One region of the Butyrivibrio sp. WCD2001 genome, then DNA from elsewhere that is predicted to be linked to it. Evidence: predicted binding sites of a transcription regulator. Region 1 holds the regulator's gene; the other holds the start of a gene.
The links. Region 1 encodes HrcA, which represses chaperone genes, less so after heat shock. Its sites were predicted from a motif close to TGTTAGCACTCNNNNNNNNNGAGTGCTAACA; they were not measured.
Positions count from the first base shown of each region.

Region 2: the regulator HrcA is predicted to act here: its motif matches at 2,787-2,817, upstream of htpG (molecular chaperone HtpG).

Region 1 covers NZ_AUJZ01000007.1:186,410-201,630, forward strand. Annotated here, with positions in the region: gene G630_RS0108565 (50S ribosomal protein L11 methyltransferase) at 1-283, opposite strand, end outside; gene dnaJ (molecular chaperone DnaJ) at 386-1,564, opposite strand; gene dnaK (molecular chaperone DnaK) at 1,659-3,539, opposite strand; gene grpE (nucleotide exchange factor GrpE) at 3,667-4,347, opposite strand; gene hrcA (heat-inducible transcriptional repressor HrcA) at 4,367-5,398, opposite strand; gene G630_RS25025 (DUF6465 family protein) at 5,602-6,255, opposite strand; gene G630_RS0108595 (pyridoxal phosphate-dependent aminotransferase) at 6,346-7,590, opposite strand; gene G630_RS0108600 (hypothetical protein) at 7,615-8,568, opposite strand; gene G630_RS0108605 (glycosyltransferase family 2 protein) at 8,558-9,613, opposite strand; gene G630_RS0108610 (DUF5672 family protein) at 9,610-10,377, opposite strand; gene G630_RS0108615 (glycosyl transferase) at 10,389-11,429, opposite strand; gene asnB (asparagine synthase (glutamine-hydrolyzing)) at 11,426-13,309, opposite strand; gene G630_RS0108625 (hypothetical protein) at 13,541-14,230, shown strand; gene G630_RS0108630 (DUF4256 domain-containing protein) at 14,304-14,825, opposite strand.
Region 2 covers NZ_AUJZ01000009.1:11,232-26,452, reverse strand. Annotated here, with positions in the region: gene G630_RS0109940 (ABC transporter ATP-binding protein) at 1-277, opposite strand, end outside; gene htpG (molecular chaperone HtpG) at 521-2,641, opposite strand; gene G630_RS0109930 (DUF3990 domain-containing protein) at 2,928-3,602, shown strand; gene G630_RS0109925 (helix-turn-helix domain-containing protein) at 3,580-4,233, shown strand; gene G630_RS0109920 (DUF3737 family protein) at 4,339-5,370, opposite strand; gene G630_RS0109915 (peptidylprolyl isomerase) at 5,465-6,535, opposite strand; gene G630_RS0109910 (NAD(P)/FAD-dependent oxidoreductase) at 6,571-7,974, opposite strand; gene G630_RS0109905 (SCP2 sterol-binding domain-containing protein) at 8,134-8,571, opposite strand; gene G630_RS0109900 (2-isopropylmalate synthase) at 8,627-10,621, opposite strand; gene G630_RS0109895 (desulfoferrodoxin family protein) at 10,843-11,217, opposite strand; gene rbr (rubrerythrin) at 11,253-11,819, opposite strand; gene G630_RS0109885 (DUF4153 domain-containing protein) at 11,987-13,582, opposite strand; gene G630_RS0109880 (helix-turn-helix domain-containing protein) at 13,647-13,862, opposite strand; gene G630_RS0109875 (DUF2975 domain-containing protein) at 13,877-14,353, opposite strand; gene G630_RS0109870 (APC family permease) at 14,581-15,221, opposite strand, start outside.

The DNA of each region.
Region 1 (15,221 bases):
CGTACTCGTGGACGGTCAGCATATTGTCATCATCGACTTCGAGGAAAAAGTTCAGATATGCAACACCCTCCTCACCCGGAGCTATAACCGCGCAGCTGTCAACACCTGTCTCCTCGTCATCCGCATCCTGAAGATCATCCGTAAACATCTGCTCCTTGTCGGCAGCTGTGAGAGGGGCATTATCCTCTATCTGCGCACCTTCAAGACCGATATCCATCATACTGCTGACAATGATATCCTCTGACTCTTCATTCGTTCTGATTCTAAAACGCATCCACTTCATAGTTTTACTCCGCTCTTTTCTAATCTATTTTCAGGAAAAGTATATATAAGTACAATAACAGAAATAGCGGGGAGCTTGTACTCCCCGCTCTGTAATTATGTTTTATTTCTTCTTACCGAAAAATCCGCCCTTTTTCTTACCGCCATCATCATTTCCATCCTTATCTCCGGAAATACTGTCGGCAGCGTGTAAGCTGTCTCCGGTCTTCTCATCAAACTGCTTAAGGAGCTCCTTCGCTTCCTTGGAGAGTTTATCCGGAACCTGAACTACAAGAGTAACATAATGGTCACCTCTTACATCCTTGTTCCTGAGTGTCGGAACACCCTTTCCGCGAAGTCTTACTCTCGTATCTGTCTGAGTACCTGCCTTAACATCATAGAGCACCTTGCCGTCAACGGTATCTATAGCAACCGTTCCGCCCAGTGCTGCTATTGCATAAGACATAGGAACTGTTGAGAAAATATCATAATCCTGTCTCTGGAAAATAGGATGATCCTGTACGATAACTTCTACAAGAAGATCACCTCTCGGTCCGCCGTTTCTGCCGGGCTCACCCTTTTCACGGATACGAACGCTCTGTCCGTTATCAATACCTGCGGGGATTGAAACCTGAATTCTCTTGTTGCTTGCAACATATCCTGTTCCGCCACAATCGGTACACTTATCCTTAATTACCTTACCGCTTCCGTTACAGTCGGGACATGTCTGAACATTTCTGACTGTGCCGAAGAAGGACTGCTGTGTGAATACAACCTGACCTTTACCACCGCACTTAGGACACATCTGAGCTGTTGTTCCCGGCTTAGCACCGGTTCCCTTACAGGTCGGGCAGGGATCCTTAAGTCTAAGTTCCAGTTCCTTCTCACATCCGAAAACTGCTTCCTCAAAGGTTATACGAACGCTGGCACGAATATTTGCTCCCTTTGCAGGGCCGCTCCTCGCACCCTGGCTCCTTCTGCCGCCTCCGAAGAAATCTCCGAATATATCACCGAATATATCGCCAAAGTCTGCTCCACCGAAGTCGAATCCGCCATATCCGCCGGCACCGCCCTCAAATGCAGCGTGACCGAACTGATCATACTGACGTCTCTTCTCAGGATCGCTCAAAACCGCATACGCCTCGGATGCCTCCTTGAACTTGTCTGCTGCAGCTGCATCTCCGGGGTTCATATCCGGATGGTACTTCTTTGCAAGCACACGGTATGCTTTTTTTATTTCATCATCACTGGCTCCCTTGCTAACGCCAAGGACCTCGTAATAATCGCGCTTCTGATCTGCCATGTGTCTCTCCTAATTTACGCTAATTGCCCAATACATCTTATCTGATGTATTGGGCATTAGCAATATTTATATTATTAAAGTTTTATAAAACGGATTAAACCTCTCTGTAGTCGCCGTCAACTACGTCGTCTGCATTACCTGCATCTGAGCTCTGAGCTGAGCCGCCCATGCCGCTCATGTCAGGGCCTGCACCCTGAGCACCTGCTGCGCCCTGAGCACTCTCATAAACCTTAGCGAAGAGAGCCTGAGCATCAGTCATGAGCTTCTCCTTCTGGCTCTTGATTGTGTCGATCTCGCTGTCTGTAAGCTCACGATCCTTAGTCTGCTCAAGAGTATCCTTGAGAGCCTTGAGATCATCCTCTACAGTCTGCTTCTGAGAAGGATCGATCTTGTCGCCAACTTCCTGAATAGCCTTCTCTGTCTGGAATACGAAGGAATCAGCTTCGTTTCTAGCGTCAATGCCTTCCTTACGCTTCTTATCCTGAGCTTCGTACTCAGCAGCTTCCTTGATAGCCTTATCGATATCCTCGTCAGACATGTTGGAGCCAGCTGTGATTGTGATGTGCTGCTCTTTACCTGTTCCAAGATCCTTAGCGGATACGTTAACGATACCGTTTGCATCGATATCAAATGTAACCTCGATCTGCGGAACACCTCTCATTGCCGGAGGGATTCCATCAAGACGGAACTGTCCGAGTGACTTGTTGTCCTTAGCGAACTGTCTCTCACCCTGAAGAACGTTGATATCAACGGCTGTCTGGTTATCAGCTGCAGTTGAGAATACCTGGCTCTTCTTTGTAGGAATAGTTGTGTTACGCTCGATAAGTCTTGTAGCAACACCACCCATTGTCTCGATTGAAAGTGAAAGAGGTGTTACATCAAGAAGAAGGATATCGCCTGCACCTGTATCGCCTGCAAGCTTACCACCCTGGATACCTGCACCTACTGCTACGCACTCATCGGGATTAAGGTTCTTTGAAGGCTCATGTCCTGTGAGCTGCTTAACCTTCTCAACTACGCAGGGAACACGTGTTGAACCACCTACAAGGAGAACTTTTCCAAGGTCTGAATAGTTAAGACCTGCATCCTTCATAGCGTTCTGTACCGGAATAGCACTTCTCTCTACGAGGTCGTGAATAAGCTCCTCGAACTTAGCTCTTGTGAGATCCATATCAAAGTGCTTGGGGCCTTCTGCTGTAGCTGTAATGAAAGGAAGGTTGATGTTGGTTGTTGTAGAAGAAGAAAGTTCCTTCTTAGCCTTCTCAGCTGCTTCCTTAAGTCTCTGCATAGCCATCTTATCGCTTGAAAGGTCTACTCCTTCCTTAGCCTTGAACTCAGATACCATCCAGTCGATGATCTTCTGGTCAAAGTCGTCACCACCGAGGTGTGTGTCACCGTTTGTTGAAAGAACTTCGATAACACCGTCACCTATATCGATGATTGATACGTCGAAGGTACCACCACCAAGGTCGTATACCATGATCTTCTGCTCTTTTTCGTTATCAAGACCGTAAGCAAGAGCTGCTGCTGTAGGCTCGTTGATAATACGCTTTACTTCAAGACCTGCAATCTTACCTGCATCCTTTGTAGCCTGACGCTGTGCGTCATTGAAGTATGCGGGAACTGTAATTACTGCCTCTGTTACTTTTTCGCCGAGATACTGTTCTGCGTCTGCCTTCAGCTTCTGAAGAATCATAGCTGAAATCTGCTGAGGTGAATACTTCTTGCCGTCGATTGTGCGGCCGTTGTCTGTACCCATATCTCTCTTGATTGATGAGATTGTGTTCTCAGCGTTTGTTACTGCCTGACGCTTAGCGGGCTCACCTACGAGACGCTCGCCATTCTTTGTGAAAGCTACAATTGAAGGTGTTGTTCTTGCACCCTCAGCGTTAGCGATAACGGTGGGCTGACCACCTTCCATAACAGCTACGCAGCTGTTGGTTGTTCCTAAATCGATACCTATGATCTTACTCATTTTATTTTCCTCCGTTTATAAAACTAATGAATAATTAACAATAAAAATCTAATGAAGTTCTGCTCTCACACTTCGTGTTCGACAGAACTAAGTAGTACACTAAGCTCGGCAAAACCTCGCTAAGTGATTACTTAGCAACGGCAACCATGCTGTGTCTGAGCACTGTGTCGTGATACATATAACCCTTCTGAAGCTCCTGTGCCACGAATCCTTCCTCGACATCTTCGCTCTCAACCTGCATTACAGCGTTGTGGAAATTAGGATCAAATTCCTTTCCAACGGCTTCGATGGGAGTTACACCAAGATCCTCAATCTGCTTCATAAGCTGCTTGTATATCATATTCATTCCGTCTGCAAAAGCGGAATTCTTCTCTTCTTCAGGGACAGCAGCAAGTCCTCTTTCGAAGTTATCTACAACAGGGAGAATTTTCTCAAGTACACTGGATGCTCCCTGGTTGAACATCTGCGCCTTTTCTCTGTCGGTTCTTGTTCTGAAGTTCTCAAACTCAGCAAGCTGGCGCATGTATTTATCCTGCATCTCTTCGAACTTTTCTTTGTAAGGGTTCTTCTTTTCTTTTTTACCGAAAAGACCTTTCTTCTCACCCTCGGCGTTTTCAGTGTTCTCGGCACCTTCTACGCTCTCAGCGGCCTCTGCTACAGCTTCGGCAGCCTCTTCCTCTGCGGCCTCGGCAACCTTGTTTGCTGCATCAGCTACCTTTTTAGCCTTCTCGGCAACTTCCTGCTGAAGTTCCTTTGCAGTTTTCTTACCGGACACTGTATTTGTATCCTTCTTAACTTCCTTACTCACTTAAATACTCCTTATGGTTCTATTCTTTTTTATATAAATCATCCAGAGCTCTCATCATATTCTTAAGTGCTCCGACAACTTTGTCGTAATCCATTCGCTTAGGTCCGATAACTCCTACCGTTCCTCTCATGCCCTCTCCGAGATCGTAGGTCGCTGTTACAACGCTGCAATCCTTCATGGACTGAACCGGAGACTCATTACCGATGTAAACCTGTATACCTGTCTCCTCTGAGGAGGACTGAAGCGCATTCTCAACGATACTTGTAAGATCGCTCTTATCCTCAAAAGTGGTTATGAGGTCACTTGCTCTCTCCTTATCAGCAAGCTCGGGATATCTGAAAATGTTGTTCGCACCGCTGGTGTAAATCTGAAGGTCCTCATCCTCCGTAATGGCATCTCCGGCTGTATCGAGTATCTTGTCGATTATCTCGCTGTGGATACCCGCCTCCTGCTTCATCGCAGTTATAAGTCCGAGGTTAATGTCCTCTACGGAAAGTCCTGCAAGTCTGGTATTAAGCAGGATATTGAGCTTAAGCATATCCGCTTCGGAAAGCTCCTGCTCCACCTCAACCATTCGGTTCTTAATTACGTTTCCTTCTATTACTATAGTGGTAAGAATGTGTTCCTCATCCACTCTGGAAAGCTGTACGAATTTCAGCTTATTCCTTCTGATCATGGGTGCTGAGATCATCGAAGCGTAGTTGGTATCAACCGCCAGGGTCTTGGCAACCTGCTTAAGGAGCTTCTCAAGCTTCTCTTCTTTATCCAGAAGCATCTCCTTCATGTTCTCAACTTCCTGTTCCTTCTCAGCGAGCATCTCATCTACATAAACTCTGTAGCCCTGATCTGACGGAATACGTCCCGCGGAAGTATGAGGCTGCAATATAAGTCCCATCTCCTCAAGATCCGCCATCTCGTTTCTGATGGTAGCCGAACTGAGATTAAGATCCGTGTACTTGGAAATCGTCCTACTGCCCACTGGCTCGCCTGTCTCGAGGTAATTGCGAACAATTGCATGCAGTATTTTCTTTTTTCTGTCATCCAGTTGCATCACAAACCTCCTTTTTTGATGTGTTAGCACTCAACGTCATTGAGTGCTAACATCTTCTGAGAATAAATTACCACTATAAATTATTAATGTCAATAAAAAACCCCAAGGATTTCTCCCTGGGGACGAATAATCTACATATATGTGATAAAGTCCCGGCCTGCAGCAAGCAAGCTTGCCAGGCCGGGACCTTCCATCCTTGTTTATCACATCCCAAAATCAGCATGAACCTCGCCGTTAACAACGAAGTATACTCTTTCCTCTTCGGGCTTTACATAAAGCTCAAGAGTCTTGATCTCGGAAACTTTTCTTCCCATATCATACTGCCATACATTCTTGGCATTCTCGATAAAGGTGTCATATGTAACGCTCTTATCAGCATACTGAAGAACGATATTTGTCTTTGTTGCAGGAGCCTTTGCAGCTGTTGTCTTCTTTGCTGCTGGCTTCTTAGCTGCTGTAGCCTTCTTTGCTGCAGGCTTCTTTGCTGCTGGCTTAGCTGCTGCCTTAGTCTCAGTCTTCTTGGCTGCTGCCTTGGTTGCTGTAGCCTTTTTAGCAGGTGCTGCCTTCTTTGCTGCAGGCTTCTTTGCTGCGGGCTTCTTCTCTTCCTTCTTATCAGCTGCCTTGGTCTCAGTCTTCTTAGCTGCTGCCTTAGTTGCTGTAGCCTTCTTTGCTGCGGGCTTCTTAGCTGCTGCCTTCTTTGCTGCGGGCTTCTTAGCTGCTGTAGCCTTCTTCTCCTCAGCCTTAGGTGCCTCTGCCTCAGCAGGCTTTACTTCATCCTTCTTTTCTGCAGCAATTACCGGTTTCTTGATAGTCGCAATCGGCTTTAAAGCTGCTTCTCTCAACTTGTCTTCAGCCATATCTCCCTCTCTTTCCGTAAGGAACGCGTGTTATGCGTTTTTGCAAATTTATCATTACGTTTTTGAGTTTAGTACATATTCTAAAAAAAGTCAACATTTATGCGCTTTTAGACCAGATTCTATTCTTGAAAGCGCCTTTTTAAGCACTTCCATGGAGGACGCAAACGAAATTCTCACGAATCCTGGGGCAAAATAGGCACTTCCGGGCATCATGGCAACACCGTATTTTTCCAACAAATATTCGCATAATCGTGTATCGTCATCTATAATTCCGTAACCCTCGTATTCTTTTCCGAGAAAAGCACGGATATCGAAGAACGCATAGAAAGCTCCCTGGATCTCATGGCAAATGACACCGGGTATCCCTCGCAGTTTTTCCTGAACAAAATCTCTGCGCTTCTCAAACTCTGATCTCATGAGCTCGACAGAATCCTGGGGCCCGCAAAGTGCCTCGACCGCCGCATACTGTGAGATGCTCGGAGGTGTGGTAGTTGTCTGGCTCTGCACCTTCACCGCAGCGCCAATAACATCGGCTCTGCCGCAGACGTACCCAAGTCTCCAGCCAGTCATGGAGTATGTCTTGGAAAAACCGTTAACCACGATAGTCCTGTCCTTCATCCCCTCAAACGCAGAAATGCTTTTGTGGCGATTCTCACCGTATATTATTTTTTCATAAATTTCATCGGAAATAACAAAGATATCCCTGCTGATTGCAAGGTCAGAGAGCCCCTTCAGCTCATCCTCGCCGTAAACCTTGCCGGTGGGATTGTCCGGGGTACATATTATAACAGCCTTGGTGCGTTCGTTTATCGCACTCTCAATGGCTTCAAGATCAAGAGAAAAATCGTCCTTCCTCTTCACAAGAACGGGCTTTGCGCCCGCAAGAGCTACCATATCGGGATAGCTGACATAGCACGGAATGGGGATTATGACCTCATCACCCTCGCCCGCAACAGCGCACAGCGCACCAAACAGCGCCTGCTTCGCACCGACGGTCACCGCCACCTCATTCATCTCATAGGTGACGCCGTTGTCCTTTTTCATCTTCTCGATTATCGCCTCCCGAAGCGGTGCGATACCGTTTCCGGTGGTGTATTTGGTGAAATTCTCATTGATTGCCCGTATTCCCGCTTCTTTGATATTGTCCGGCGTAGGGAAATCGGGCTCGCCCACATTGAGAGAAACTATGTCCTCTCCCTTCCGCCTAAGCTCCTCCACCTTTCCGAAGAGAGCCGTGGTCGGGGACATTTTTACCGCCGCCATTCTCGTAGATAATGTTGTGCTCATACTTTTTTCATACTCCTCATCCGTCAGCTTCGCTGACACCTTCTCCATAAATGGAGAAGGCATAACTACTTGTTACTTTATAAGCATCCTTCTAATTTTATGGTACGCCTTCCTGATGAACCTTCCCACCGTAATATCCAGCTTATGATACAGCCTTGAAAAAGCTGTAATGGGTGGCATTACCAGATAATCATACTCTCCTATATGCTTAAGAAGGTACTCCGGATAACTTCCGTCGACCTCCGTACGCTCAAATCTCGCATCCCTTCCGAAGATGTCCCTGCCGAGCACCAGATTATCCATGGTCTCAGCCAGAATCTCGCGGTCGTTGTACTCCTGATGCGCAGCCGCTTTTACCTTGACGCCTATCCTCTCGACGGGATTGGTCTCGTGCCTTCCGCCCATGTAGCCGAAATGCCAGCCGCCGTCAGCGACTCTGACAGACCTTTTATCGCAGGGTGACACCAGATCGCGCAGCCTTACGATTCCCTCGCGCGGGATATTATCTATGGAAGTAATCTTTGTTCCAAGCCACTTCCTGTCGCTCTCCGCAACCTCCGGGAACTCTCCGGTAATCGAGAGCAGCTTTCCCGACTTTTCTTCCATATTAAGGAATACATAAAAATTCCTCTGCGCCAAGTGGTAGACCTTCGTCTTATCAAAATTCTCTATGATTTTCGTAAGAACCTTGGGATTTGGAATCTCATCCACATCACCGAACAGGATTATGTCGTCGCTCGTCGCGCCGACTTTCTTCAGCCCCTCTATCAGACGGTTTTTCTGAAAATAATCCCTCTCGTGGGTCAACGCATCCACCGGCGAATCAGTGACCACCACATACTCTATGCGGTCAAGATAATCCTTGAAAAGATCTCTGTTCTTTTCAAAACAAAGCTCCTTCTCTTCACCCGAGAAGGTCATTGTTGACTCTTCTATAATGAACTTATCCACATAGGGACTAAGGATTTCTAACCTCAGCCTCAGGATGTCCACTTCATTAAAAAATGGAATGCAATCATATACCATTTTTTCTGATCCTCGCTTTAATCCGGGATTTCAGGCGCGTCTTCCTGCTAAGAAGCATCAGCCGCAAAACCGGCATACCCGCCACCTGATACCTGTAAACATACGCATCCTCCTCGGATGCCCAGGACGGAAGCTTGCCCTTCCCATACTCTTTATAAAAATCGGAACCCATCATCTCCTTCATCTTCCGCTTGATCTCGGAAAAAGGAAGGTCCGAATAGATAAGCTTTTTCATGCTTATCGTGCAGGTCAGGGTCTTGCGCTCGTTTATAACCTCAGTAAAACCACCCTTTGCCCACTTTTTCGCATAGTCGTCCAGAACCTCGAAGGCCTTCTCCTGGTTCTCCATAAAGTTTTCATGATAACCGCCCGTAAGCCCCTCTTCGTTTATTCTGTAAAAATACAGTATCCTGTCGAGATATGCAATGCTTTTTGCTTTATCAATTATTTCGGCGGTCTGCAGAAGGTCCTCTCCGTAATTGAGCTTCCTGTTCACCGTCTCCTCGATGCGGCCCGCAAGCTCTTTTCCTATGCACTTGTTCCACATGGCATTTAGCATATCACCGGAGCACATTATTTCATAGAACTTCTTCTTGCCATCGCCCGAATAAATCTTGCCCTCTTTAAAGGGAAAAGGAAACATCTTCGACTCGGGAGTGCTCATCTCTGCAGCATTATACAGTATTATCTCAGGCCTCTTACCTTTTCTTTCATATTTAGAAGCCGCTTTCTGAAGCTCAGTGAATATCCCGGGAGCCACGGCGTCATCAGCATCCATGAAAACAAGATAATCTCCCGCAGCTCTTTTTATCCCCTCCTGCCTCGCATCGTAGGCAGACGCGGGTCCCATATGCACCGTCTTTACAAATGGAAAACGGTTTGCAAGTTCGCCGCATATATAGCCACTTCTGTCTGTGGAGCCGTTTTCAATAAGAAGAACCTCGATACTGTTCTCCATCCCCTCAGCGGCCTTTACTATAGAAGACGTCGCTTCACTTATGTACTTTTCAGCATTGTGAACAGGCACTATTACCGAAAACTTCATGTTATATTGTGCTCCCTCTTCCACTTTTCACTTCTTCTCCAGAACAGCAAGGGCCTTACGGCCATCTTGAATCTCTTCGTGGGGCTGTAGAAATGCGGATATCCCTCATTTTCTCCCCACCATTTATGAAAAACGAAAGGCTCCACTCCCTTGTTCTCGGGAAGCGGATGTTCTCTTCCAAACTTAACCGCGCTATCTAAATCAGCCCACTTAAGGCCGTCCTTCTCCATCTGATTTTTGCAGTGACAACAAAGGAAAATATCCTCGTTGTAAAAACCGTCATATACCTTAACCCAGGGAAGGTCGTGCTCCTTAGGATAATCAAGAAGTCTCTTGGACCTGATGGATACGCTGTTTCCGACTCTGCAGATGTTGCCCTCGCTGTCCCTGTAGGCATAGTCATTCTTCGGAAGCGGCCAGGGAGAGCCTATATAATCGTAGTTAAGAAAGCTCTCGTCCCAGTTTTCCGGATGTATCACAAAGCCGTCCGCGTGCACGATAAGAACAAAGTCCGTCTTAATGTGATCGCGAAGCTCATATACCATTTTGTAATTGAATTTGTCGATGTCATCGAGTTTTGATGTGTAGCTGAAGCGTATGTCCTTTGGAAGATAAAACGGCTTTTTATCTGTAATCAGAACCGCGTCACCGAATTCGATATCGCGCATGCTGTACTTCATCGCCTGCACGGTCTCATATACATCTACACTTGTCATCGCTGCAATCGTGACTCTCGGAAGCTGCAGCTTCTTTGTATTATTCATATATCCTCTATTTATCCGAAGGTTTTTATTATTCCGGTTCTCCTTAAGAAGGAGCGCCACATTTTCTTAAAGAAGAACACTCCATACAAAAGTCTTCTCCTTATATTCTGGAAAAATTCCCTTACCGCTCCCGGCCTTACATTTCTTCTTGCATAAAGTGCTGAGTGCTTCTTGTATTCCGCCAGTTCAGCTCTGCATTCATCGGCGCTAAAGAGCCTTCCCTTTTTATCCTGATAGGTAAGGAAGCTGTAAATATTCTGCTCCGATGACCAGAAACCGTCAGAAATATTGTGCCTTGCCCAGTACTTCGGAGCAATCGCGTATTTCAATTCAGTGCTCGACATAACTGGCATCATCGCAAAGGATGAATTCGAAAGAATAAGGTATCTCGCATTTTTTATGGTAACGTAGTCCTTACCCATGTCGAAGTGGTGACACTCATACTCGGGAAGCACCTTCCTGGTAGCCTCTTCATCCTCGGTGATTATCATGAACCGCATATTCGGGTTCACCTTTTTCATGTTCTCGATGGCATTTAGCCAGTACTTTCTATCAAGGAAAAGCTCCGGACAGCTTGTATACTCGCCGCCTCTCATATTGATGATGCAGAGGTCGTCTGCCGTATATTCGTAGGACTCTGCCTCCTCCTTTACGTGGAGCCAGTCCTTTATCTTATCGCGGTACTTCTCAAAATAGGACTGATCCTGGAGATTCCCATATATAAGAGTATTGTCTTCAATTTCAGAAAGTCTCGGGTCAGCCCCCGAAATATAGCAGCCATTGGTCATGTCATGAACCGAATTTCCCATGAAAAGTCTGTCATCCTGCTCATGGAAAATCGTGAATTTGTCCATATCTTCACGAGGGATCTCAGTTCCGAGATCTATGTCCATGAAATACATGCCTTTGTTAGAATGGAAAACGTTGCCGACCTGCCCCGGGTTCACAAACCCGAAGGGGACGCCCAGCTCCTCGGCCATGCATCTCGTGACTACATAGAAAAACAGCTGATTTCCAAGGCCGTAGCCCTTAATAAATTCTGCACCTATCATAAAAACTCTTCCTCATACCACTGCTGGAACATCAGGATGTACCAGATTTGGATCCTGTAGATGCCCCTCTCGGTAAAGTCTGTCCAGATTTTCTCGACAACCTCCGGGTCAAGAATACCCTGCTGCCTGATTTTTTCCTTATTAAGAAGGCCCTCGGCCCAGTCGCGGAGATCACTGTCAAGAAGCCACTTCTCAATCGGAATCGAAAAGCCCTTCTTTGGGCGCTCCATCATTTCCTTCGGAACGTAGCGGTAAAGCACGTCGCGAAGAACCTTCTTGCCCACCTTGTCGTCGCGAAGGTACTGAATCGGGAGGCTCCAGGCGAACTCAATCACATCCCTGTCAAGCATCGGCACACGCGTTTCAAGCGATACCGCCATCGCTGTCCTGTCCACCTTCACAAGGATATCGTCGGGGTGGTAAACCAGCATATCCATAAGCATGCACTGGTGATTCACTTCCTCAAGAAATCCGTTTGGAAGCTCAGTGTATTTATAGGGAATGGTTCCTCTCTTAAGCGCAATCCTCTTTGTCAGCGGATCCGTCTCATGCTCCATTCTGTGGATATCCACGGGTCCCTCGGCGCCAAGGAGTGTCCCCTTTATTCTGTAAATATCTTTATTTTTCAGGGGTGAATTCAAGACTATCGAGCTAGCAACCTTCCTTATAGGATAGGGCACGCCGTGCATCTTCCCCCAGATTCTGCTGATGGATTCATATGAGGTGTAGCCGCAGAACAGCTCATCTCCGCCGTCTCCGGAAAGGGATACGGTCACGTGATCCCTCGTCATCTTGCTCACAAGATATGTGGGAATCTGTGAAGAATCCGCAAAAGGCTCGGCAAACATATGCGCAAGTCCGGGAATAACGGCCTTGGCATCTTTTTCCGTAATATAGAGCTCAGTGTGCTCGGTGCCGAGGTGCTTTGCAATCTCAGCTGCGTAAATCGCCTCGTTGTAGGCCTTATCCTCCATGCCGATGGTGAAGGTCTTAACCTTCCCGGGCTCAAGTGACTGCATAAGTGCCACCGTCGTGCTGGAGTCGATTCCCGCTGATAAAAAGGCTCCGACAGGAACATCCGCAACCATCTGGCCTTTTATTGATTCCTTCAGAAGTCTTTCAAGCTCGTTCGCCGCTTCCTCGCTGCTGCCGGTAAACGGATTTTCCTGACCTCTCTTGGCGGTCTCCTTCATAGACCAGTAGGTAGTGGTCTGTGTGCTAAGGTCCTTTAAATTGACCGTCATGAAAGTTCCGGCCTCGAGCTTGTTTATTCCTTTATAAATAGTGTAAGGCGCAGGGATATAGCCCTCCACAAAATAGATATCAAGAACGTCAGTGTTTATGGCATTGTCGAAGCCATCCACAACCCTGAGGCACCCCAGATCGGAAGCAAAAGCGAAGGCTCCCGCAACTTTTCCATAATATAAAGGCTTCTCTCCGACTCTGTCTCTGGCAAGAGTAACTGTCTCATTTCTCTTATCATAAACCGCGATGCCGAACATGCCCTTGCACATTGAAAGGGCTTCCTTCATTCCGTAGTGCTCGATAGCCTCAAGAAGAACCTCTGTGTCCGAGCTTCCCCTGAAATCTCCCGCCGCTGCAAAACCGTCATCCAGGAGCTTTTTCTTTACATCTTTGTTGTTATATATCTCGCCGTTGTAGACCATCACAAGGTTCCCGGAATGGCTGACCATAGGCTGGGCACCGTTCTTGGAAAGGTCCACAATAGAAAGGCGCCTGTGTCCAAGCGCCACTTCACTATTTTCACTTACATAAATCCCATCATCATCAGGTCCTCTGTGAATCATGCGGTCATTCATCTTCTGGATATTCGCGCGCGCATCACCTGAGAACTTCAAAAGTCCTGATATTCCACACATATGTAGATGTCCTCATTCCTAGTGCTAACTTTTCCCTAATAGTACCATATATTCGGGGATAATGAAATTTTAATTTGTTCGCGATGCCGCTTGCCTCCTGACTTTTATGCAGTTCCCGTGAAGTAAGGCAGACGTGGTTTTAGCTATTGCAATGTAATTCGCAGAGAAATTATTGTAGTATGAAGATGAGATGCAATAAATGATTCAAGTTCAAAAGGAAGCCGGATCTATATGAGTGGTAATGAGAAAAAGATCATTATAATTTTGATAATAACCAGTATCATTGCAATTATTGGGGCGCAGATTTATAAGGCAGCAACAGTCTTCAAATATGAGGACCATCTTGATGAAGTTATAATTTCCGTGGACGATAACAGTCTGACACTACGTGAATTTGGCTATTACATATATACGACTGAAGAGTTCGTCCAAAAACAGGCTGTTTTATATGATCCCGAGGACCCGCTGCATTGGTGGAACACGCATTTTTCTGCCGGACTAGATTCACAGTTTGTCAGTGAACTGGCTATGAAAACGGCTATCAATACGTATTTGTCACATGCAATCTATTACGCCGAAGCACAAAAGGCCGGTATGGCATTAAGCTCCTCTGAGGAAGAAGCTGCACAGTCAGAAGCAGATGAAATGTATCAGAAAATGAGTCCTCTTCAGCTTAAGAAAACAGGGCTTAATGAGTCGCTTATTTATTTTGCATTGTGCAGGAAAAAACTTGCATCAAAATATGCCGAAGATTTGGCGACGAATATCGATTTTTCAGGATATGAAGATGATCTGGGATCCCTGCTTAGCGGAGACGGGGATTATTTTCAGAATGTTATCCTGCCGCAGCACAACGTGGTGATAAATGAAAAGCTTATGAAAAATATAAAGATTGGAAGAATTACTGTAAACAACACATGAACTGCTCTCCTCGTAAGACAAACTGCCGAGATATCGTTCTGATTTATTCTGAAATTTAATCACAAATTTGAATTTATATAAGCGTATAACCTCTGAACCCGCGCACGGAATAGTACGAATCCGCCCCGTTATGGAATGTGAAAACCCTTCCGTAACGTCGTTCGCAGAACAATGCACCGCCCTTGTCGCGAATATCATCCGGCGTAGTGATCCAACTTGACGTTTTCAAATCAAATTCCCCGAGACTTTGCAGTTGGCGATAGAGTTCCTCCGTCATGATCAAAACGCCGATTTCTTTTGCTTTCCATTCGGCGCTGCCTGACGGCGGGTTTTTAGCACGCCCCTGTAATGCCTTTTCGTCATAGCACAGGCTTCTGCGCCCAGAAGGGGACTCCTTTGCGCAGTCGCAGAAAATTAGCTTTCCCGTCTTTTCGTCATAGCCGATGGTATCCGGTTCTCCGCCGCTCTCCTCCATCCTTCTCAAAACATCCATGGAGTCCGGATGCTCAAGCAAACGTTTCTCCACGTCAAGCCAACTCAGTTCCATATGAAGATTCTTATTATCCTGAAACCTCGCTTTTAATATTTCTAACATAGTTTCCCCCTCCAATCTCCGATTGGGAATGAACCATTCCCAAGGATTTTATAACTCGTTACAATTTATTATTTCATCATCCGCAACCCCATGTAAATACTAAATTTGCGGTTGTTTACCTTTCCCTTATGATTTCCCTTGTGTTATATCGTCCCATAGTACTTTACAAGTGTTGATAAGGGAAAAAACAAGGATTTTTTCTTCTTCCCGTTAGGCTTTCTTTCGGCATTTTGCCGTCTTGCTTCTTCCTGTGCTTCTTTGAGCATGGTCGACATCCCTGTCTCCCGGTACAAACTGTTCCGAAGAAGGCTGAGCCCGAGGTCAGAAGGATAACAGAATTCGATATGATTATTTTATCCTTTTTTAATTTGTTTTTAGAGGAGATGGAATAGATAA
Region 2 (15,221 bases), on a different contig from region 1:
GGAAGATAAATCCTATCTCCCTGTTTCTGACATCTGACTGTTCATCGTCACTCATATGGGAAACATCCATTCCATGGAGCAGATATCTCCCACTTGTAGGTGTATCAAGACACCCAAGCATATTCATCAGTGTAGATTTTCCGGAACCGGATTGACCGATTATGGCCACGAATTCCCCTTCTTCTATTGTAAGGCTCACATGATCAAGAGCCCTGACTTCATTCTCCCCGGGATTATAAATCTTGCATATATCCCGTACCTCAACTAACGCAGGCATTACTCCTCCCCTTTGCTTAATTGGACTGTTCAAAAAACTTTTTACATAGCAAGGTTAAAATAAACCATCTACCATAGTATATAACGAAACAACTTCTATTGTATCTTCATTTATTAAAAAATAAATGATCTTTTTTCCTGATTTCAAGGGTAAATTTATCATATATATAAATACAGACCGAAATGTACACTTATTTCGGTCTGTTTTACACTTAAAAATATTTTCCCAAAATATGAGAAATAATTACTTAGCAAGAAGCATCATGATATCATTACTTCTCTGAACGAACTTAGTCATGGACTCAGCGTCGAGAGGTGCATTCTGGATGCGGGCAAGGTCATAGAGCTGCTCGCAGATTGTGCTTACGTTCTCACCGTCCTCGTTGTCCATAACATATTTAACAAGAGGATGGTTAGCATTGAGGATAAGAGTCTGGCCGCCCATACCAAAGTCGCCCATCATCATTCCGTTTGCTGCATACATCTTCATCATATCCTGCATACGGCGGGTATCCTCAGATACAGTGAGCATTGAAGAAATCTTCTTATCCTTGAGCTTTTCAACCTTAACAACAAGCTGTTCGTTCTTAAGAGCCTTCTTCATCTTCTCGCCGATGTTCTTCTCGATCTCCTCGAATTCTTTCTCAGCCTTCTTGGATGTTCTGCTCTTAAAGGTATCTGTAAGATCAGCATCGATTCTCTGGAATCTGATGTCCTGATTCTTGGACTCAAGCTGCTGAATAAAAGGCACATCTATGTTGTGATTTAAGATGAATGCATCCATCTTCTGAGCCTTGAACATGTTGATGTACTGGCTCTGCTGCTGTTCGTCTGTTACATAGTAAATGGTGCGGGGTTCCTTTTCCTCGTCTTTCTTGTCATCGGCCTTGTCAGCTCCGTCTCCGCTTACTGTATTGCCATTCTCATCTACTACTTCAGCTTCTACTGTATTACCGTTCTCATCCTTAGCTTCCTCAGCTGCGGCAGCCTCCTCAGCCTCCTTGTTGATCTGGAGTGCTTCGGGAAGTGTGAGATATTTTCCATCAAGGTTCTTGAAGAGGATGTAGTCATTCATCTTCTCGCAGAACTTGTCGTCCTTGAGGCAGCCATACTTGATGAAAGGAGAAATGTCCTCCCAGTACTTATCATAGTTTTCCTTATCTGTCTTGCAGAGACCTGCAAGCTTCTCAGCTACCTTCTTGGAGATGTAGTCTGAAATCTTCTTTACAAAACCGTCGTTCTGAAGTGCACTTCTTGAAACATTAAGAGGCAGATCAGGGCAATCGATAACACCCTTAAGGAGCATCAAGTACTCAGGGATTACTTCCTTGATATTGTCAGCGATGAATACCTGGTTATTGTAAAGCTTGATTACGCCCTCAGCTGACTCGAACTCCATGTTGATCTTAGGGAAGTAGAGGATACCCTTTAAGTTGAAAGGATAGTCCATGTTAAGGTGAATCCAGAAAAGAGGCTCCTTGTAATCGCGGAACACCTTTCTGTAGAATTCCTTGTACTCATCATCGGTGCAATCCTTGGGAGTCTTTCCCCAGAGAGGATGTGTATCATTAAGGAGCTGAGGTCTCCTCTTGATCTTGAGTTTCTTCTCCTCTTCCTTTTTCTCCTCTGAAGTCTCGCCATCTTTAGCTTCTTCCTTCTTCTCAGGCTCGATGACTTCGATTACAACATCATCATCGCGCTTCTCGGATTCCTTGATGGTCTCTGTGCCTTCCTCGTTCTCTCTTGAAAGGTAAATCTCATAAGGCATGAATGAGCAGTATTTCTCGATTACTTCTCGAGCCTTGTACTCATTGCAGAACTCAAGGCAGTCATCTGAAAGGTGAAGAGTAATAACTGTACCTACGTCCTCCTTATCTCCATCCTTCATCTCGAAGTCTGAACCGCCGTCGCAGGTCCAGTGTACTGAAGCCGCATCTTCCTTATATGAACGAGTATCGATCTCAACATAATCAGATACCATGAAGGTTGAGTAGAAACCAAGTCCAAAGTGTCCGATAATCTGGTCTGCATTTGCCTTATCCTTGTACTTGTTAAGGAAGTCTGTAGCACCTGAAAAAGCTACCTGGTTGATGTACTCTTCAACCTCTTCAGCTGTCATACCGATACCGTTATCAATAATCTTTATTGTCTTATCCTTATCGTTAAGAACAACGTCAACACGGGGTTTAAAGCCATCGGGAAGTGTATACTCTCCCATCATGTCCATCTTCTTGATCTTTGTGATCGCGTCACATGCGTTGGAAATAACCTCACGATAGAATATGTCGTGGTCTGAATACAGCCACTTTTTGATTATAGGGAACATATTCTCTGAGTTGATTGAAAGATTACCTTTTTTCTCCATTGTAGTGCCTCCATTACTATCGCGAAGCGGGATGAAAACCGGCCCCTCCGCGTTTTTTATTAAAATATTATTGCGGCGTGTTCTACTAAATATAGAATACCCACAAATATGAGTTTAAGACTGTGAGAGACAAAAGTCAATAAAAAATTAGCACTCAATTGAAGTGAGTGCTAATAAACGGTTAATTCACGAATTGAAGGTGTATATTGCATAATATACTGCTACGGAAGTATAATTATTATATACTTCTACAGAAGTACTTTTGTGGTTTTAGGAGATTATTTTTATGGAGATGACTATATATCACGGTTCTGTGCAAGTTGTAAATAAGCCTGTTTTCGGCTATGGGAGAGATGACAATGACTATGGCAGAGGCTTTTACTGTGCAGAAGATCCTGAGCTCGCCAGGGAATGGGCAGCAATAACTGATAAAGGAGGATTCTTAAACACATATCGTCTCAATACTGAAGGTCTTAAGATCCTGCGATTGCTGAGTCCTGATTTTCATATTTTAAACTGGCTCGCCATTTTGCTTGCCAATAGAAAAATAAGATATTCAAGTCCTATAGAAAAAAGAGGCGCGGAATATATACTTGATAATTATCTTCCCAATACAAAATCTGCTGATGTTATCATCGGCTATAGGGCTGATGACTCCTACTTTTCTTTCTCGAGAGCATTCCTCAGTAATACCATAACGCTAGAGCAGCTCTCATATGCCATGAAATATGGTGATCTTGGCAAGCAGGTTGTGCTAATGAGCAAAAGAGCATTCGACAGCATCACCTTTTGGGAAGCCGCACCTGTCAACGGACTTATATACGCGCCAAAGCGTATAAAGCGCGATGCTGACGCCAGAGAATCATATCAGAAATTGTTGGGAAAGGAACAAACTGAAGGTATCTATTTAAATGAAATTATACAGAAAGGAATAAGCGATGAACAGCTGCGCATACTCTGAGTTATATTTACATGATGCCATGAGTAATCTTGGCGAGCTTGTAGAATACTTGGTTGAAGCAACTCCCGATATCAAGCCTGACGATTTTTTTCAGATGATGATTATCAGCGGCTTTGCTGAACGTTTTGAAAAGGGCGATCCCATGGTTGTCAGCGGAATGTCCGGCACTGAGCTTCATCACAGAGTTTTGGAGACCTGCGGATTCTCTGACAGAACCTGGCCTGAGCCTCTTATTCGCTTCGATACCGGGGTGGATTACTGGTGCGGATACATTCTTGCCTACTATCAATGGAAGAAAAATATCAGTTTTGCCAGAATATTTGAATCCCTAAATTACGAGAAGCTGGCAAAACTATATAACACAGGCCATACCACCTCAGACGACCACGCATTGCTTTTGATAGAAAATGTCTCATCTTCCGTTGCAAGCAAAACAGTAACACGAATCCAGGCATACAGAAAACTCATAGGTTTGTCCCAAAAAGCTCTGGCGGATGCTTCCGGTGTGAACCTGCGAACCCTTCAGCAATACGAGATACGCGATAAGGATATAAATAAAGCCTCAGCAGAAAAGGTCCTCTCTATGGCAAGAGTATTGAAGTGTAGACCTGAGGACTTAATGGAAAAGTGAATTTCTACTAGGTTATCAACTGAATATTCATTTCTATCATTTAATTACTAAAAAAAGTTCCCGAATATAAGTTTTTAGGCTTACATCCGGGAACAACCTGTAATTTTAGTATTTATAGTATTTTTTTATCTTACACTTCTTCACTTTTGTTTTCATATTTTTATTATCATAAAAAGTTCCGGTAATCTTCGTATTTTTTATTGTGAATTTTTTACCTGAATAATTGCTTACATCTCCGCCAAAATTACATTTTATAATCTTTACATTTTTAGCACTCGCCATCTTGGGTTTAGATGGGTCTTTTATAGTTTGAAATGCAAAGTACCAATTAGATGTTCCCTGCTTTACACAAGTTACTTTGGTGTTTTTAATAGTAATATTCTTACATACTTCATCTGCTGGAATTTTTCCATTTACTGCATTGGGCTCTATATTTATGCCGCAACTTGGTTGAGCACCCTTGGCCTTCAAAATCTTGCAACTATCTATAGTTACATTATCTGCATCAACTATAGCTATATTGTTTCTTCTGTTATTTGAAATCGTACAATTGGTAATGGATACTCCATCACATCCATAAAGACTATCCTCAAGGTTCATGGATCCAAGATAAATACCATCTCCCCAGTTGTTACAAATTGTCATATCAGAGATGGTAACATTCTTACAATCTATTACTCCGATGCCATGTCCATCAGCTCCGGACTTTCCATTAGATGATCTATCTCCAGTGATCTTCCCGCCAGATATTTTGAATCCATCTGCTTTAACACTTATAACGCAGTATTCACCGATAGTAGTCGGCTTCACCTTTAGTTCCGTTCCTTGGGCAAGTTGGAATGATATGTTTGGCTTAGTAATATTAATTCCAACACCGTAGCCGTCGAAATCCAAAATATTTATGTCATATGTTCCGGAATCAAAAACAATAGTCCCACCACCGGATCCTATTGTTTCGGAGATAAAGTTATTAATATCAGCCGTATCAGACTTGTTATCATCAGGCTTGATTCCATAATCAGAAAGCTTATAAGTGTTTTCCGCCTTAACCTCTCCTGCAGGTATAGATACCGCAAGCATAGGAACCGCAACAACTGCCGCCATTACCAAAGATACAAATTTCGTTCTAACCCTCATAAGAAACCTCCTTAGGAAATAACGTTGTTATTATAATATTAACAGAGGCGCATATAATGCGCCTCTTAAATAATTATGAAATTTAATATACGTTTCATTCAGAAAAATGTTTGCGATAGATATCGAAAAAATCGCTGCCACCGCCATCGGATGTTTCTGCTATATGAATTTTATCGTACAAGCCCTGGTTAAGTATCTTTGAAAGATCCGATGCAAAAGCATCATACTGCTGTCCAAATACTTCCCGCTTTCTCTCCTCAACAATCCTTACCTTGTTGGCCTCTGTTTCTTCCCTGTTGAAGGTACTTATACATTTCAATATAACGTATGAATCCTGAGCTTCAATTACCCCGCTTATCTCTCCGTTATCAAGGTTAAACGCTGCAGTCTCAATTTCGGAATCCACATCGCCCTTACCTATGGAAACAGTTCCCTCCTCAGCCTCATTATATTTTTCCATGAGAACGCTGAAGTCTGTTCCCTCTCCCAGTTCTCTTTGTATCTGAAGTGCGGTGTTTCTGACCGCTTCCTTCTCAGCGCCCTCGAGCGGAATTTTATCTCCCTTGGAATCAAGCTTCCAGGTATTAAGCACTATCTGCTCAACCGTAATGGTTCTGGCTTCGTCGTCACTTATCTCGGGATTGATGTCTCTTATAATGTAGTTATAGAGCTTATCCGCGGTGGCATACTCTGTGTACATCGCCGTCAAAGTCGCTTCGTCTATATCTCCCATCATCTTCTTTTCATCATCGCTGAGTGAAGATAAATACTCGGAAGCGGCCACTGCTGCAGTACTGATTTCGGATTCCGTGAGTTCAATTCCTTTCTCCAAAGCGAGAAGATTCATTGCTTTTATCTGAGATATTGCAACAAGGCACTTATCCTTAACATAGCTCTCCATGCTGCCGTTGCCTATGTTCACATTCCAGATTTCACTGCCAAAGCCTTTTTCATAAGTCTTCTGAGAATTATAAAGGTACACCAAAAACTCAGACTCCAGGCATGATTTGTCCTCTATTCTGAAGAGCTCATTTTCCTTAAAACCTGTGGTAAATACAACTCTGGTATTATCAAGGGCAGCGCATCCTGTCAGTGAAAAGGTCATAGCCGCAGCCATCGCAATTGCCACAGCAGTTTTCCGGATTCTGTATATTCTGTTTTTCATAATATTTCTGTTATCTCCGGTCACGACTTTTCGCATCATTTAAGTTTATTAAGAATACTCCTTGCCACTTTAAGTCCGTTAGCACTAGCCTGCTGAAGGCCTCTTGTTATTCCGGCTCCGTCACCGATTGCACGAAGGTGTCCGATGCTGGTCTCAAAGTCCTTGTTCACGATTACCTTGTTGGAATAGAACTTAACCTCAACACCGTAAAGTAGTGTCTCTTCGGAGGCAATTCCGGGAGTGACCTTATCAAGCGCCTGAATCATTTCATCAAGGTCAACCATGATTCTGTGCGGGAAAACAAGAGAAAGATCTCCGGGAACCGCATCCTTAAGTGTGGGAATCAGGTTGTTTCTTGCAAGTCTCTCATCGGTTGTTCTTCTGCCTCTTCTGAAATCTCCGTAAGTCTGAACAAGAATTTTGCCGTCGCAAAGCATATTTGCAAGCTCCGCAATTTTCCTTCCATATTCAATAGGAGTCTTGAAGGGCTTGGTGAAATTCTTGGAAACAAGCAGCGCAAAGTTGGTATTGTCTGTCTTGTAATCACTGCTCTTATAAGCATGTCCGTTTACTACCGCAAGTCCGCCCTCATAATACTCAGTCGCAACCTCTCCGGAAGGATTGGTACAGAAGGTTCTGACTTTGTCATCAAAGGTAGGTGTGTGGAAGATGAGCTTAGCCTCATACAGATTTTCATTCAAAAATTGCATAACCTCATCTCTGACTTCGACGCGGACGCCCACATCAACCGTTCCGGGCTTGGTCTCAATGCCGATCTTATCGCACACTGAATGAAACCAGTCAGCGCCCTCACGTCCAACTGCCGATACGATTTCCTTTGCATTTACAACGGTGCCGTCATGAGTCTTTACACCGGTGGCAATGCCGTCTTCCACAAGGATCTCTTCAACCATTGTATTGAACACAAGCTCCACGCCTTTTTCCTCAAGGTGCTCCTGGAGCTTCTTATAAATCTTATAGCCTTCCTCGGTGCCGAGATGTCTGATGGGACACTCTACGAGTTTAAGGTTGGCATTGATCGCCTTCCTTCTGATCTCGCGAATCTCCTCAGCCTTATCTATGCCGTATACACTCTTATCTGCACCGAATTTCAGATATATGTCATCAGATTCCTTGATGAGAGCCGTTGCCTCGTCATAACCAAGAATGTCGGGAAGCGTTCCACCTACATCAGGTGAAAGAGATAATTTTCCATCGGAAAAAGCACCTGCTCCGGCGAAGCCTGTGGTTATAGAGCAGGGTTTGCATCCCATACACTTTCCTGTTTTTCTCTTGGGGCACTCTCTTTTTTCAATGGATCTGCCCTTTTCAATAATCATTACTTTTAAATCCGGGCGCTTTTCAATGAGCTCGTAAGCGCAGAAAATTCCGCCGGGCCCCGCACCAATTATGAGTACGTCTACTTCTTTGTTTGTCATAAAAAAACCTTTCTAAAATACATTTCCCCTCATCCGTCAGCTAACGTTGACACCTTCCTCCAGTGGGGGAAGGCATAGGGATAAGAATGGCTGCCACAAAACTGTAGCAGCCATTAGTCCGTTTGATCACATGTTTTTTAAAAAGTTACCGTCTGAAAATTATTTGGTAGCTTTTTTAGCCGGAGCCTTTTTAGCTGTAGTTTTCTTTGCAGCAGGCTTCTTTGTTGCTGCTTTCTTTGCAGGAGCCTTCTTGGCAGGAGTCTTCTTTGCAGGAGCCTTCTTACCAAAGTCCTTTAAGAGCTCTGCCTTTCTGAGATCGCCCTCAGCACTGATTTTTCCTGAAAGATGCGCATTAACAAAATCTGTCTTGCCGTCAAGAATGTCCATAAGATCAGCAGCTGATGTATACACAAGAATGTCACGATCAAAATACTCATAAGGCTCAACATTCAGCTTACCGTTATCGATCTCAACATAGAAAGCGCCTTCGCCCTCACCGGAAATATTGAACTGGTAAGCAGCATGCTCTTTAACATCGCTGACATCAACATCCTTAAGTGCATCTTTTACCTTTGCTACTACTTCTTCGTAAGTCATTTTCTCCTCCACTTCATAAAAAACTTTTTCAAAACATTGTTATTATATCACAAAATTACCTACTGTTGCTACGATACTGCACAGGAGTCATTCCGTACTTTTTCTTGAAGAGCCTGTTAAAGTGCTCAACGTTCTGATAACCTGCCGCTTCAGCGACTCTCTCAACCTTCATGTTTCCGTTCTTTAAAAGAATGCTTGCCTTTTTAAGACGAATCTTTTTAACGTTCTCTCCGAAGGTCATGCCGGATTTTTCCTTGATATATTTTGAAAGATACGGCTTTGATAAATAAAACTCTTTTGAAAGATCATCAAGTGTCACTGTCAGGTAATTCTCCTGGATGTAATTGAGAATTGCACTGATTCTCTCATCCTTCGCATCTGTGCTTGCCTTTACTTCGTCAAGCTGGTTGACGGCAATTGTAAGAGCGCTCACGGATGATTTGATGATATCCTCGTCAATGCCAACTCCCCAGAATTTCTTGCCGTTGCTTGTGATACCAACATAGGTTACAGCCTTGGATGAAGAACCGCGGCTAAGCGCATGCTCCTCATAAACAGAAAGCTCATAGCTGATGTTGAAGTACTGTTTGAAAGCATTACTTACAGCATCAAGACGTCCGTTTCCGTTAGCCTCAACTATATGCTCTTTTCCTGCATGAGCAAGTGTAACCTCTGCAAGGATACCGTTTGTCTGCTTGAAGTGACAGTCTGCAACTCTGAATACAGAATCGTTGTGAACATATTTGTCTTCAAATATCTGATAGATTCTTCCGGGTGCAAGCTCAGCATGCTCTCTGTCGGAAACATCCTTTATTGTGTAGCTGATGTCTGCCTGCATCTCTCTCGGAACCATCATGCCGTAGTTGTTCTTTAATATGTAGCTTACGCCGCCCTTTCCGGACTGAGAGTTAATTCTGATAACATCGCCGTCGTACTCTCTTCCAAGATCCTTGGGGTCAATAGGAAGATAAGGAACGGTCCAGATTCCTTTGTCTTTTCCTGCTTCGTGCCATGAGAAGCCCTTGCTGATAGCATCCTGATGAGATCCTGAAAATGCTGTAAATACAAGCTGTCCTGCATAAGGCTGTCTCTCGAAAATGCGCATTCTTGTAAGACGCTCATAAGTCTCGCCGATCTCATTTATGTTGCTGAAGTCAAGCTTCGGATCAACGCCGTGCGAATACATGTTAAGAGCAAGTGTAACGATATCAACATTACCTGTTCTCTCACCGTTTCCAAAAAGTGTTCCTTCTATTCTGTCAGCACCTGCAAGACATCCAAGCTCAGCATCACTGATTCCCGAACCTCTGTCATTGTGCGGGTGAAGAGAAAGCGTTACCGCATCGCGGTACTTAAGATTTCTGTGAATATACTCAACCTGAGTTGCAAATACGTGAGGCATAGCAATCTCTACGGTTGTAGGAATATTGATGATAACCTTATTTTCCTTCTTGGGCTTCCATACATCGAGCACTGCATTGCAGACTTCGACCGCATAGTCAACCTCTGTTCCGGGGAAACTCTCTGGTGAATACTCAAATGAGAAGTTACCCTTTGTCTCCTTTGCAAGCTTGTCAAGAAGCTTTGCACCATCTACAGCTATCTGCTTAACATCTTCTTTATTCTTTTTGAAAACCTGCTCTCTCTGAGCTACGGATGTGGAATTGTAAAGATGGATGATCGCTCTGGGCGCACCCTTTACAGCCTCAAAGGTTCTCTTGATGATGTGCTCTCTCGCCTGCGTAAGAACCTGAACGGTTACATCATCCGGAATCATGTTCTTTTCAATAAGAGTTCTCGCAAACTCAAACTCTGTCTCAGACGCTGCGGGAAATCCTATCTCAATCTCCTTAAAACCAAGATTTACAAGCATTGTGAAAAACTCAAGTTTCTCATCAAGGCTCATGGGCTCTATAAGTGCCTGGTTACCGTCGCGAAGGTCAACGCTGCACCAGACCGGCGGCTTGTCAACGTAATCTTTTTTCACCCAATCATAGGTAGCCTTGGGTGGCATGAAATACTGTCTCTGATACTTCTCGTAGTTCTTCATAATGCTCCTCCTGGTTATAAAATATTCAGTATTTTCAGTCGATTTATTACAATCACTCTACCTGTTTGTAGTGGAATTAATCGGATTCTATATTGTTATCGACACAAAAATAAAAATCATCAACTAATATTGATGATTTTTATTTTAGCACTTGTATGAAATTTTAATAGTGACGGATTTAATCAGTTTTCTTGATTTATTTTAATGTAACACTTCGATTATTAAATATCTGCTTTCCAAAGTCCATGGAGATTGCAGTACTCATAAGCAGCAACTGCCTTCTCGCCATCTGCAAGAACAAACTCAGCAACAGGCTTGTCGGAAGGAGTGAGGTTTTTCTGCATGTAGCCTTTATCGGTCTCAAGCCAGATGTACTGAATATAATGGGCGTCCATCATAGGATGCTCAACTTCTCCAACCTTAACGGTTACCTTATTTCCACCAACTTCGACTACCGGAACGTGCTTCTCATGAGCGCCGTCAGAAGTTCCGGGAACGAGAGCTGTCATAGGATCACCGCAGCAAACTGGCGTGCACGCAGCATCATTGATTTTAATCACCATACTACCGCATTTTTCGCACTTGAAAATGTTCATAAAAACCTCCTTTTATATCATGTATTTTAGAAACATTAATAATTCTCAGCTTTTATCTGGAAATAAGCCTGAGGATGGTTACATACAGGACATACCTCCGGAGCGGAAGGACCGATTACGATATGACCGCAGTTTCCGCACTGCCAAATACAATCGCCATCGCGAGAGAAAACAAGCTTGTCTTCAATATTCTTAAGAAGCTTCTTGTAACGCTCTTCGTGCTCTTTTTCTATTGCTGCTACGCCCTCGAAGAGTTCTGCTATCTCATCAAAGCCTTCTTCTCTGGCTGTCTTAGCGAAAGACGGATACATCTCCTGCCATTCATAGGCTTCGCCTTCTGCAGCTTCCCTCAGATTTTCAATAGTGCTCCCAATTCCTGTCAGTATCTTGTACCAGATTTCAGCATGCTCCTTTTCGTTTGCAGCTGTCTCCGCAAAGATATTGGAAATCTGAACAAAGCCATCCTTCTTAGCCTTCGAAGCAAAGAATGTATATTTGTTTCTTGCTTCAGATTCTCCTGCAAAAGCCGCCTGAAGATTTTTCTCTGTCTGAGTTCCCTTTAAATCATCAGCTCTGCATCTCCACTTGTTGTTTTCTGCCATTTTATCCATCTCCTTCCCAATATTATTTGATTCCTACATTTCTAATAATAGCATAATCTACCGCTATAATTTATTAGATTTTTATAAAAATATTTGTCGCAATATCGTAAAATAATCAAATCTAGATTATATGTGTCAAAATGTTTTCTTGACATTATTTTGCTATATCATTTCCCACTATACAGTATCTTCCACGCTCTGTATCTGGAGAAATTGAACTTCCTTATCTCCTTATAATCCTTCTCGTAGTAGCCGCGCTTATCACTAAGTCCGGTCTCGTACAGTTTCAGCAACTCTTCGTTTCCGACATAGGCCGGAACAGCATCCTCGGATATTTCTTCAGTAAGGTATCTTGTCATTGAGCTCTCGTATCTTCCCACTGAGTCTGTGCCGCCTGAGGTTTTCATGTATGCAAGGTCATACTTTGCAACATGGTAATCAGGGTTAGCAAAAACGAACACAATATACATCGCAGTCATCGCTATCATGCAGCACTTAAATACCGGGAAGTTGTCATTATACAGTCCGATAATCAAGAACAACAGGCAAATCGCAAGCACTGCAAGAAACCATAATACAAACACTCTGAGGAAAGTAAGGTGGTAAGCTTCTATATACATAAACATTCTGAATGCACTTGAAGCTATCATTATATAAGTACAAACACCAATCAGAGTCAGAATCGCCTTAAGGACATTATTTTCTGAAAAGAGCTTCTTACACACAGTGACAATTGCAAGGTTGAGCACACTTACTGCAAGCAGCTGATAGAAGCCCTCGTGTGCATATTCTGCAAAAGTATATTTTGCGGGGAGTGTCATATTTCCCATGAAGAGGAACACAATCTGTATCACACTGAAAAGCAGATATACAATCGCAAGAAGGCTTGAAAAGGTGATGGCCACGATTGCGTTATATCCGCAATTCTTATTCTCTACAGTAACACCCTTCTTGGTAAGCACCTTAGCAACTGTATAAAAGAGCCAGAGAGTCCAGGCAAGCATCCAGAGTATTCCGATCACATCCCAGAAATTATCAGGAAGCTTGAAAAGCCCAAACACTTTACCAAGAACATCAGAGAAAATTGCATCCGCGGAAGCAAGAAGTGCAAGCACAATTGAAAGAAGCGGAACTGCAACACAGATTCCGGCAAGTACTGCTATCAGGTTCTGCTTATTCTTTGAGCTAACCTTAGCTCCGCCCACCTTGAAACACTCAACGCAGTCCAACACCGGATCAGGCAGATTAGTTAAAGGTGACACAACCACTAACAATATTCCGATAAGATTACTGATAATATCCCACTGCTTAGTATCAGCGTACAAATGTGTCATAAAGCTGAACATCAAAAGGAATATGGCAAATCCATCAACAAATAAAAGGGACTCATTTGCAGTGGTGCACTTTGAAATTGATAAGAGCATTAACGAAATTATGTAAAATAAGTTAAGAGCGCTTTTCCCGTCTCTGTCTTTAAAAAGTGACAAACCGTCGCTTTTTCTGGCAAATGCAATAAGTATAAGTGTGCCTGCCATAAAAAACGGATATGTAATTCCTGAAGTATTTCCATAAAGGCAGAAGGTATGCAGAATTGAAAAAATTACAGCCAACGCTCCATACTTTTTAAAAGAAACTGCATCTCCCTTAGCCTTAGTCTGAACGGCATCCTGCACATAACATGCAGCTCCCACAGCGGTCTCGGCCAGGCATGCCTGCTCCACACCATTCTCCTGTGATAATCCCCCATTTATTGGTCTTTCCATGGTGATTCCTCCTTTTTGTGAAATGCCATAATAGCAAATCACATTTTATTTGCGGTCATTAAATTCAAGTATCCTCATCCGGGATGAATTCGAGAATATCTCCCGGCTGACAATCCAGCTCTCTGCATATCGCATCAAGCGTCTGAAGCCGCACTGCTTTTGCTTTGTTGTTTTTCAGTATTGATAGGTTCGCCAGAGTTATATCAACCTTCCCGGCCAGCTCTGTGAGGCCTATCTTCCGCTTCGCCATCATCACATCCAAATTTATAACGATTGCCATCTCTTCCTCCATCCTTAGATCGTCAGATCGTTCTCTTCCTTGTAGCTGACTGCCCTGTCAAAAACCTTTGCCAGAACCTTGCTGAGTATTCCCGCAAAAAGAAATACCGCTGCAGTCACTAAGGAAGCAGGTGTGAAGTAGATAAAATTCCTGAGGATTTTTACCACCGCAATCGCAAATGCATAATTCCCCATTCTCGACAGGCTTTCAACATTCTCCCTGATAAAACAATTGTCCTCGATAACCGTTTTCATCATCTTTCTGAGTTCAAAAAGAATGAGTAGTGCCAGCCCACCGGCAAGCATTATGGAAATTATTGCAAAGATGTAATGGTCCATAATTTCTGCATATTCAGTCGTATCTCCGAGAACCGTCATGGTGATCTCCACTGCCTTTTTTAGTCCGAACGGCACTGCAATCTCCATGATAATTCCAACAACAAGACTGATATCCAAAAACTTCTTGAAATAAACATTTAAGCGGTCGCTCATTATTACCGGTCTCACTCCTTTTCATGCGCATATAAATAATCTTAAGATATTTTCGTTATATCACAGTCATTTTTGAGAGTCAATAATTTTTTATCGTTTTACGATAAATAGAATTTCACCACAGAAACAAACCAAGCCTATAAAAATGGATAAAAAAACTGCGCATGACCCGCTAAAAGAGCCATGCGCAGCGTAACTGCCAAATATTTTATACAGCTTTTTGTCCTTTATTTGTTCCCTGTCTTTTTCTCATTCTTTGCAATAATGGGAAGCACAACTCCGAGTGCGGTAAGCACAAGAGGAGTGATTACATTAAGTGCAAAGGTAAAAGGATCTGTATCATACATACCGAGAATGCAGCTTGCTGCAGTCACGATAAAGCACCATGCTCCAAAGAAAACTGCAACACCCTGGTTCTTGACGAATCTATACTCAGCGGGGAACTTATCACCTGCTTTTCTAAGTGCCATATACGCAAAGAACACCCAGAGATAACGAAGAGGCATACATACAGAATTGAGCTTTGTAAGCTGCTTAAGTACTGCTGCCGCACCGGGTACAAATGACTGAATAAGAATGATTGATCCTGAAAGAACTGCAACCATCTTGATTCCGTTTACATACGCACCGGCATCATTTTTCTTAAGAAGACCTGAAGGGATGAACTCTCTTGCATCCTCGTTATCAAGAAGCATACGAAGAGGTGCATCAATACTGATAACAAGAGTTGAGAGCTGGCCTATCATGTTGCATACAGCATAGATGATAAGAAGAAGATCACCTACATGATAGTAATTGCCAAGCTTCTGGAATGCCCAGTAGCTTCCGTTTGAATTGTAAGCATTAAAACTCTCTGCAGATGCGTTGA